Regions from separate parts of the Noviherbaspirillum saxi genome, predicted to be linked through region 2. Evidence: riboswitches for the same ligand, from Rfam matches in the RefSeq annotation. Region 2 holds a riboswitch; the other holds the start of a gene.
What was found. A riboswitch is a leader RNA that binds a small molecule or an ion and turns the genes downstream of it on or off. The one in region 2 is predicted to bind cobalamin.

Region 1 (4,212 bases), 510 kb from region 2:
AGCCCAGTCCACCGGCTTCCTCCGGTGAATAGATGCCGCAAAAGCCGAGTTCGCCCGCCTTGGCGAGTGTGCTTTTCGGGAACAGTGCATGAGCATCCCAATGCGCGGCATGCGGGATCAACTCGCCGGTGGCGAAATCCCGTGCCGTTTGGCGAAACGCCAGTTGCTCTTGCGTGAGATCGAAATCCATTGCAGCTCCCGCATCACTTAAGTGCAATGGTGGTATTGACGCCGACCGACAAGCTGTTGTCATCGAACCAGCGCTGTGTCACGGTCTTGGTTTGGGTATAGAAGGTCACGACCTGCTTGCCGTACGGACCAAGGTCGCCCAGCTTCGACGCACGCGAACCGGTAAATGAGAACAGCGGAACCGGCACCGGGATCGGCACGTTGATACCGATCTGGCCGACGTCGATCTCTTCCTGGAACTTGCGCGCGGCCGCGCCGGACTGCGTGAAGATCGCCGTGCCGTTGCCGTTCGGATTGGCGTTGATCAGGTCGATCGCTTCGTCAAGCGTGGCCGCCGAGGCAAGGCAAAGTACCGGGCCGAAGATCTCCTGATCGTAGATGCTCATGCCGGGTTTGACGCCGGAGAAGATCGTCGGACCGACGAAGTTCCCTTGTTCATAGCCAGGCACATGCGGGCGGCGGCCGTCGAGCTCCAGCGTTGCGCCTTCCGCCACGCCGCGCTCGATCAGGCCGAGCACACGTTCGCGTGCAGCACATGAGATCACCGGCCCCACGTCGGTACCCGGCTCGACTCCGGCATTGATCTTGAGCGTCTTTGCGGTTGACACCAGATCCGCTATCCAGTGCCGGGCGTCTCCGACCAGTACTGCCACGGATACGGCCATGCAGCGCTGTCCAGCGGCGCCGAAGGTCGCACCGACCAGGCTATTGATGGTTTGTTCCTTATTGGCGTCCGGCAGGATGACCGCATGGTTTTTCGCGCCCATCATGCACTGCACGCGCTTGCCGGCCAATGAGGCGCGCTGGTACACATGCGTGCCGACACGGGTGGAACCGACGAACGACACAGCCTTGATATCCGGGTGGTCGCAGATCGCATTGACCACGTCTTCGCCGCCATGCACCACGTTCAGCACGCCGGGCGGAATGCCTGCTTCCAGCGCCAGTTCAGCGAGCCGCATCGTTACCAACGGATCCTGTTCCGAAGGCTTCAGCACGAACGTATTGCCGCATGCGATCGCCATCGGGAACATCCATAGCGGAATCATCGCAGGGAAGTTAAAAGGTGTAATGCCGGCGCATACGCCCAGCGGCTGCAGCAGGGTATAGGTATCGACGCCATTGGCGACATTGTTCGCTAGTTCGCCCATTTGCAGGCCGCCGATGTTGGCGGCATGTTCGACGACTTCCAGCCCGCGGAAAATATCGCCTTCCGCATCGGCGAGCGTCTTGCCTTGCTCTGCCGTCAGAATAGCCGCGAGTTGCTTCATGTTCTCGCGGATGAGTTGCTGATACTTCAGGAAAATACGCGCGCGCGCGCCGATCGGGGTCTTGCGCCAGGTTTGGAAAGCGCGCTTGCCGCTGGCGACCGCCGCCTGGATTTCCTCCGGCGTGGCGAACGGCACGCGGGCCAGGACTTCCTGGGTGGCGGGATTGACGACATCGCGCCATTCCCTGGCCGATGACTCGACAAGTTCGCCGTTGATCAGTAGCTTGACTGTGGGGACAAAGGGAAAGGCGGCCGCATGGGCCTGTGCTGGATTGGTCATGGTCTGTTTCCTCGAATCAGGGCTGTGCTGCAATCGCTACAGCCAGATGATGTAAAGGGAACCGGCACACCAGCCTTCCTTGCGCTCGTGCACCGGCCCCGCGAACTGAGCGCTGCAAGAAAGGACATTGCGCGCCCCGGTAACGCACCCTCCGTGCACGACCGAGACCCAAGGAATGAAGGTGGAAGCAAAATCGAATAAGGCCCTCTCGCTGCGCACTGCATGGCACAGGCGATACGTGACCTTCATCGAATCGCTGCCCTCCGCAACCATTCCTGATAGATCATCAGGCCGGTATCCGGGCTTGCAAGACTTGCCGCATCGCCTTCCCGGTCCATCGACCAGTGGCGTGAAAGACGCGACCACACTTGCTTACCGTTGCGGGGGCAGCAGCGGCATGGTGTCACATACATAGACACGCACCGCTTTCCCGTTTAACTGCACGCCGGAATCGGCGGTGCAGCACCTGATGATTAACGATAACATCAATTTACGTTAACGTAAACGTAAATACAAAATACGCATGTTTTGCCGAATGAGGGCGCAATGCTAGTGCAGTTTCATCCTCAAGAAAAAAGCCCGGGCCTTGAGGGCCCGGGCTTTCCGGTAAATCGAGGTATTACGTTGGCGCGTCAGTTGAAGGTCTTGCCTTCGGCCGCCAGTTTTGCCAGCAGCGGTGCTGGTTTCCAGGCTTGGCCATGACGGCCTTTCGCATACTTTTCCATTGCCATCACAACGTTCTGCAGGCCAACGGTATCGGCGTAGAACATCGGGCCGCCGCGGAACAGCGGGAAACCGTAGCCGGTCAGGTATACCATGTCGACGTCGGATGCGCGCTGGGCGATGCCTTCCTCGAGGATGTAAGCAGCTTCATTGACGAGTGCATACACCAGGCGTTCGACGATTTCCTGGTCGCTGATCTTGCGGCGCTCGATGCCGAGATCGGCCGAGTGCTTGACGATCATGTCGTTTACGACTTGCGCCGGATAGGGTTTGCGGTCGCCCGGCTTGTAGTCGTACCAGCCTGCTCCGGTCTTTTGACCGTAACGGCCCATTTCGCACAGCAGGTCCGCAGTCTTGGAATAAGTGACTTCCGGCTTTTCGACGTAACGGCGTTTGCGAATTGCCCAGCCGATGTCGTTGCCTGCGAGGTCGCCCATACGGAACGGACCCATTGCGAAGCCGAATTTTTCAATCGCCTTGTCCACCTGCTCGGGCGATGCGCCCTCTTCCAGCAGGAAGCCGGCCTGACGGCTGTATTGCTCGATCATGCGGTTGCCGATGAAACCATCGCAGACGCCGGAAACAACGCCGGTCTTCTTGATCTTCTTCGACAGCTGCAGGGATGTAGCGAGAACATCCTTGCCTGTTTTTTCGCCGCGCACGATTTCCAGCAGCTTCATCACATTGGCCGGGCTGAAGAAGTGCAGGCCAATCACATCCTGTGGACGCTTGGTGAAGCTGGCGATCTTATTGACGTCTAGTGTCGAGGTGTTCGATGCGAGGATTGCGCCCGGCTTCATCACTTCGTCCAGCTTCTTGAATACCTGTTCCTTGACGCCGATCTCTTCGAATACCGCTTCGACCACGATATCGGCCTGGCCAATATCTTCATAGGACAGCGTGCCGGTGATCAGGCCGACGCGCTGGTCGAATTTTTCCTGGGTCAGCTTGCCCTTCTTGAGCGTGTTTTCATAATTCTTGCGAATCGTCGCCAAGCCCTTTTCCAGCGCTTCCGGTTTCATTTCGAGAATCTTGACCGGGATGCCGGCATTCGCGAAGTTCATTGCAATACCGCCGCCCATGGTGCCGGCGCCTACGACCGCAGCCGACTTGATGGGGCGTGTCGCCGTGTCTTCCGGTACATCAGCCACCTTGCTGGCCGCGCGCTCGCCAAAGAAGGAATGGCGCAAGGCCTTGGATTCAGTTGTCTGAACCAATTCCGTGAACAGTTCGCGTTCATACTTCATGCCGTCATCGAATTTCTTGGTGACGGAGGCGGCGACGGCTTCCACGCACTTCAACGGCGCCGGGAACGGACCAGCCATTGCGCGCACGGTGTTGCGGGAGAACTGGAGGAAACCTTCGTAATTCGGATAGTCGACCTTAATGTCGCGCACCTTCGGCAGCGGACGCACATCGGCAACCTTGTCGGCGAAGGCCATTGCGCCTTCCATCAGGTCGCCCTGGACCAGCTCATTGAACAGGCCTGTCTTCGCAAGTTTGTCCGATGGCACGGGATTGCCAGAGACGATCATGTTCAAGGCCATTTCAAGACCGAGTACACGCGGCAGGCGCTGTGTTCCACCAGCACCGGGCAGGATGCCGAGTTTGACTTCCGGCAGTGCGATTTGGGCAGCCGGCGATACCACGCGATAGTTGCAGCCCAAAGCGAGTTCAAGACCGCCACCCATGCAAACGCTATGAATCGCGGCAACTACCGGCTTGGTGGAGCTTTCAACGACGTTGATGA
Region 2 (4,212 bases):
GCTGATGCTCGCGCATCTTGGCGCGCGTCCCTTGCTGCAGCTGGGATTGCGTCTGGGCGAGGGCAGCGGCTGCGCGCTGGCGTTGCCGCTGGTGCATGCAGCGGTCAATTTTCTCAATCGCATGGCGACCTTCGAATCTGCGCAGGTCAGCGGCAAGGAGCGCTAGGCGCCATGCATCAGCTCAGGCTGTTTTTCACCGCGCTGCAATTCTTCACGCGCCTGCCGATTCCGCGCTGGGTCGGATTCGAGCCGGAATGGCTGCATCATGCAAGCCGGTATTTCCCTGCAGTGGGCATCGTGGTCGGTGCGGTCACTGCCAGCGTCTATGCACTGGCGAGCCTGTGGCTGCCGCCCCTCGTCGCGGTCATGTTGTCGACGATTGCGGGCATTTACCTGACCGGCGCGTTTCATGAGGACGGTTTCGCCGATACCTGCGACGGGATGGGCGGCGGCATGACGCGCGAACGGGTGCTGGAGATCATGACCGATTCGCGCATCGGCGCTTACGGTGCGATCGGTATCGTGCTGATACTGGGCCTGAAATCTGCAACGCTCGCGCAATTGCCTCCACAGGCGGCTATCGCTGCACTGTTGCTGGGGCATCCACTGTCGCGCCTGGCAGCCAGTGCCTTGATATGGAAGCTCGCCTATGTCAAAGGCGAGGGCAAGGCAAAGCCTCTGGCGCAAGGCATGACACACGGGGAGTTTCTTGTTGCGGTCCTGTCGACGGCCGTACCGGTGGCGGTCTTGCTGACACTAGGCTGGCTGAACCTGCAAGCCTTGCTTGCTGCCCTTGCGGCGGTAGTCCTTGTCACTCTTTGGCTTGCGCGCAAATTCGTTCGCCGTCTCGGCGGCTACACCGGTGATTGTCTTGGCGCAGTCCAGCAGGTCGCTGAAGTCGTCTGCTACCTTGCCGTCCTGGCAGCCGCACACTGAAATGCGTTTGTATCTGATCCGTCATGGCAAGCCCGAGGTTGAGCCTGGCGTCTGTTATGGCAGCACCGATCTCCGTGTATCGGAGCCTGAACATGCACGCGTGCTGGCGTCGCTATTACCCGCACTGCCGCATGGCCTACCGGTCTATTGCAGTCCGCTGCAACGCTGTCGCGCATTGGCGGTCGCCATCGCCGACGCAAATGGCAGTGCTAATGCGATCGTCGACCCGCGTCTCGCAGAGATGGATTTCGGCGCCTGGGAAATGCGCCCCTGGCAAAACATTTCTCAAGCCGAAGTCGACGCTTGGGCTGCCGATGTCGTCCATTACCGTCCCGGCGGCGGCGAAACCGTGCTTGAAGTGGCGACGCGCGTCCGCGACTTTCATGAAAGCTTGCGTGCGCAATCAGTGCAGACAGCGATCGTCGTTTGCCATGCGGGAAGCTTGCGCCTGCTTAGCCAATGTCCACACTACGGTTCTGTTGCTGAAGTGGCGCGCCATGCCGCTGCTGTGATGCATGATATTGGTTACGGGACACTCTCTATCCTTGATTGTCAGTAAGGCAAGTTCCGGTTTGGCCGGCACGAGAAATTCTGTTTGCGGCTAGTCCTCAAGCGCTTACGCTTGTTGTCGGCGTGTACTGCAAGCTTTACAATAGCCGGGTTTTGGTGCCCGCCTGCATATTCATGCAGGCAGTTAAACGGGAAACACGATGCTTTTCGGAGTACAACGTGTGCTGCCCCCGCAACGGTAAGCAAGCGTCATGACGGAAGCCGCAAGGCGACTATCTGACAGACGGTCCCTCGTACCACTGTGCAGTCTGCATGGGAAGGTCGACCGGTTCATCTTGCCAGCCCGGATACCGGCCAGAACAGGTGGAAGCATGCGGACGGGGACCGTCGCAACGCAGGTTGACCGGCACATCGATCGTGCACGGCAACCTCTTTCGACATACACGTCCAGTTCGAATGCTTTCTTTCAATCCGGCCTGCGGGGAAGCGGGCGATTGGCTATTCACTGGAATCACATCATGTCTTCATCCGTATCCCTGGCCGCTCAGGCAGCAGGCAAGCCCTTGGTCATGGCGCTCGCCATTTGCTCCGCGTTTTCCGCATCGTCGCTCGCAACTGCTCAAGAAAAACAACTTGAATCCGTAGTCGTCACCGTGTCGAGGATGCCGAAGATTGCGACTGAAGTACTCAGCGACTATGCAATCATTACCTCGGACGACATTGCCAAGTCCGGTCACAAGTCGCTGGTCGATTTGCTGCAACGCCAGCGCGGCCTCGAAGTCGTGCGCAATGGAGGCCCTGGTGCGTCTTCTTCGGTTTTTCTGCGCGGGACAGACAACAAACAGAATATTGTCCTGATCGATGGGGTGCGCGTAGGTTCTTCCACCAGCGGCGGTGCAACCTGGTCATCCATTCCCTTGTCGCAGATCGACAGGGTCGAAATCGTGTACGGCCCGGCAAGCACCATGTATGGCGCCGATGCGGTCGGCGGTGTGATCCAGATCTTCACCAAGCAGGGCGATGGGCCTCCTGCACCGACCGTGTCGGCCGGATTCGGCAGTCACAATACCTACAAGCTCGAAGCGGGCGTGTCGGGATCGCATGAAGGCTTCCGTTATGCGCTGCGCGCATCGCATGACGAATCGGACGGCTTTTCGGCGACCAAGCCCGGCGCATTCGGTTTCAATCCGGATCGCGACGGCTTCGATAACGACAGCGTGAGCGGACAACTCGGTTTGCAGCTTGCGAAAGGCCATGATATCGGTCTGACTTTTCTGCATAGCGATCTCAAGAACCGGTTCGACAATAGCGCGACCTTCGACGACCGCAGCAGCACGAAGCTGGCTTCCTATGGCGTCTACAGCAAGAACCAGATCCTGCCGAACTGGACCAGCCAGGTGCAGGTATCACAATCGCAGGATCGTGTCGTATCGAACATGCGCTCCGGTCGCACCTTGTTCGATACCACCCAGACGCATGTTAGCTGGCAAAATAATTTCACAGTGTTCGGCACCGATATCCTGCAATTGATCGCCGAGCATCGCAGGGAAGAAGTCGACTCCACCACCCGGGAGCTGATAGGTGCGCGCACCACCGAATCGCTGGCCGCCGCCTATCAATTGAAGCGTGGCGCTCACCTGGCTGCCGCAGGTATTCGCTACGACGACAATTCGCAGTTCGGTTCCAAAACCACCGGCAACTTGTCCTACGGCTACCGTCTGACAGGCGCATTGCGGGCCAGCGCCAGCGTCGCGACCAGCTTCCGCGCGCCGACCTTCAACGACTTGTATTTCCCGGGTTTCGGCATTGCAAGCAACCGTCCGGAGAAGGGCAGAAATGCCGAGATCGGCTTGTACTACGATAACGGCAAGTCGCAGTACAGCGCCGTGTATTACCGCAACCGACTGTCCGACATGCTGGTCAATACCACCGTCTGTCCGATCGAGCAAGCGACCCATCCATTCGGCTGCGCGTACAACGTCAACAAGGCATTGCTGACAGGCTTGAGTTTCAATGCCGCCGTACCACTGGGTGATTTCAAGCTGCGCGGTGCGTTCGATCTGCAGGATCCGAAGGACGAGACGACCGGACGGCAACTTGCCCGCCGCTCCAAAAAACATGGCACCCTTGGGCTGGAATACGGCCTCGGCAAGCTGACCACGGGAAGCGAAGTCGTGTTCTCTGGCCACCGTTTCGACGATACCAACAACCGCAATCGCCTGGGCGGCTACGGCTTGGTCAACCTGTACGCGCACTATGATTTCGCGCCAGGCTGGTCGGTGTTCGGACGCTGGGAAAATGTGTTCGACAAGGAATATGAACTGGCGAGAACCTACAACACGGTCGGTTCCAGCGTCTTTGTCGGAATCCGTTACGGCATACGTTAAGCAACGGGAGCAACGTGCATAGCAGCGCTATTTCACTGCCGTCCTTTCGCGAGCGCCGCCGCGCGGTGACGATCTTGTCTGCGCTGGCCGCGGCCGGCGCCGCAACCATACTGTTCGCCTGCGCCATCGGTTCTGTATCGCTGTCAGTGCCCGAACTGTTCGGGGCATTGGCCGACATCCTGGCCGGTCGGCCGGCGTCACTCGCGGCAACCCTGCTTGAATTGCGATTGGGCCGTGCCTTGTCCGCTTTCGTGACCGGGGCGACACTCGCACTGGCCGGCGTCATGATGCAGGCCTTGCTGCGCAATCCGCTTGCCGATCCCTATGTGCTCGGGGTGTCAGGCGGTGCGGCGGTTGGCGCGCTGGCCGCCATCCTGTT

Region 1: linked by a shared signal. The riboswitch ahead of D3871_RS08185 (CoA-acylating methylmalonate-semialdehyde dehydrogenase) and the one ahead of D3871_RS05880 (TonB-dependent receptor domain-containing protein) in region 2 are both predicted to bind cobalamin.

The regions. Positions count from the first base shown of each region.
Region 1 covers NZ_QYUO01000001.1:1,735,469-1,739,680, reverse strand. Annotated here, with positions in the region: gene D3871_RS08190 (acyl-CoA dehydrogenase family protein) at 1-190, opposite strand, end outside; gene D3871_RS08185 (CoA-acylating methylmalonate-semialdehyde dehydrogenase) at 204-1,739, opposite strand; cobalamin riboswitch at 2,012-2,224, opposite strand; gene D3871_RS08175 (3-hydroxyacyl-CoA dehydrogenase NAD-binding domain-containing protein) at 2,372-4,212, opposite strand, start outside.
Region 2 covers NZ_QYUO01000001.1:1,226,471-1,230,682, forward strand. Annotated here, with positions in the region: gene cobT (nicotinate-nucleotide--dimethylbenzimidazole phosphoribosyltransferase) at 1-166, shown strand, start outside; gene D3871_RS05870 (adenosylcobinamide-GDP ribazoletransferase) at 172-936, shown strand; gene D3871_RS05875 (histidine phosphatase family protein) at 938-1,495, shown strand; cobalamin riboswitch at 1,584-1,819, shown strand; gene D3871_RS05880 (TonB-dependent receptor domain-containing protein) at 1,965-3,833, shown strand; gene D3871_RS05885 (FecCD family ABC transporter permease) at 3,848-4,212, shown strand, end outside.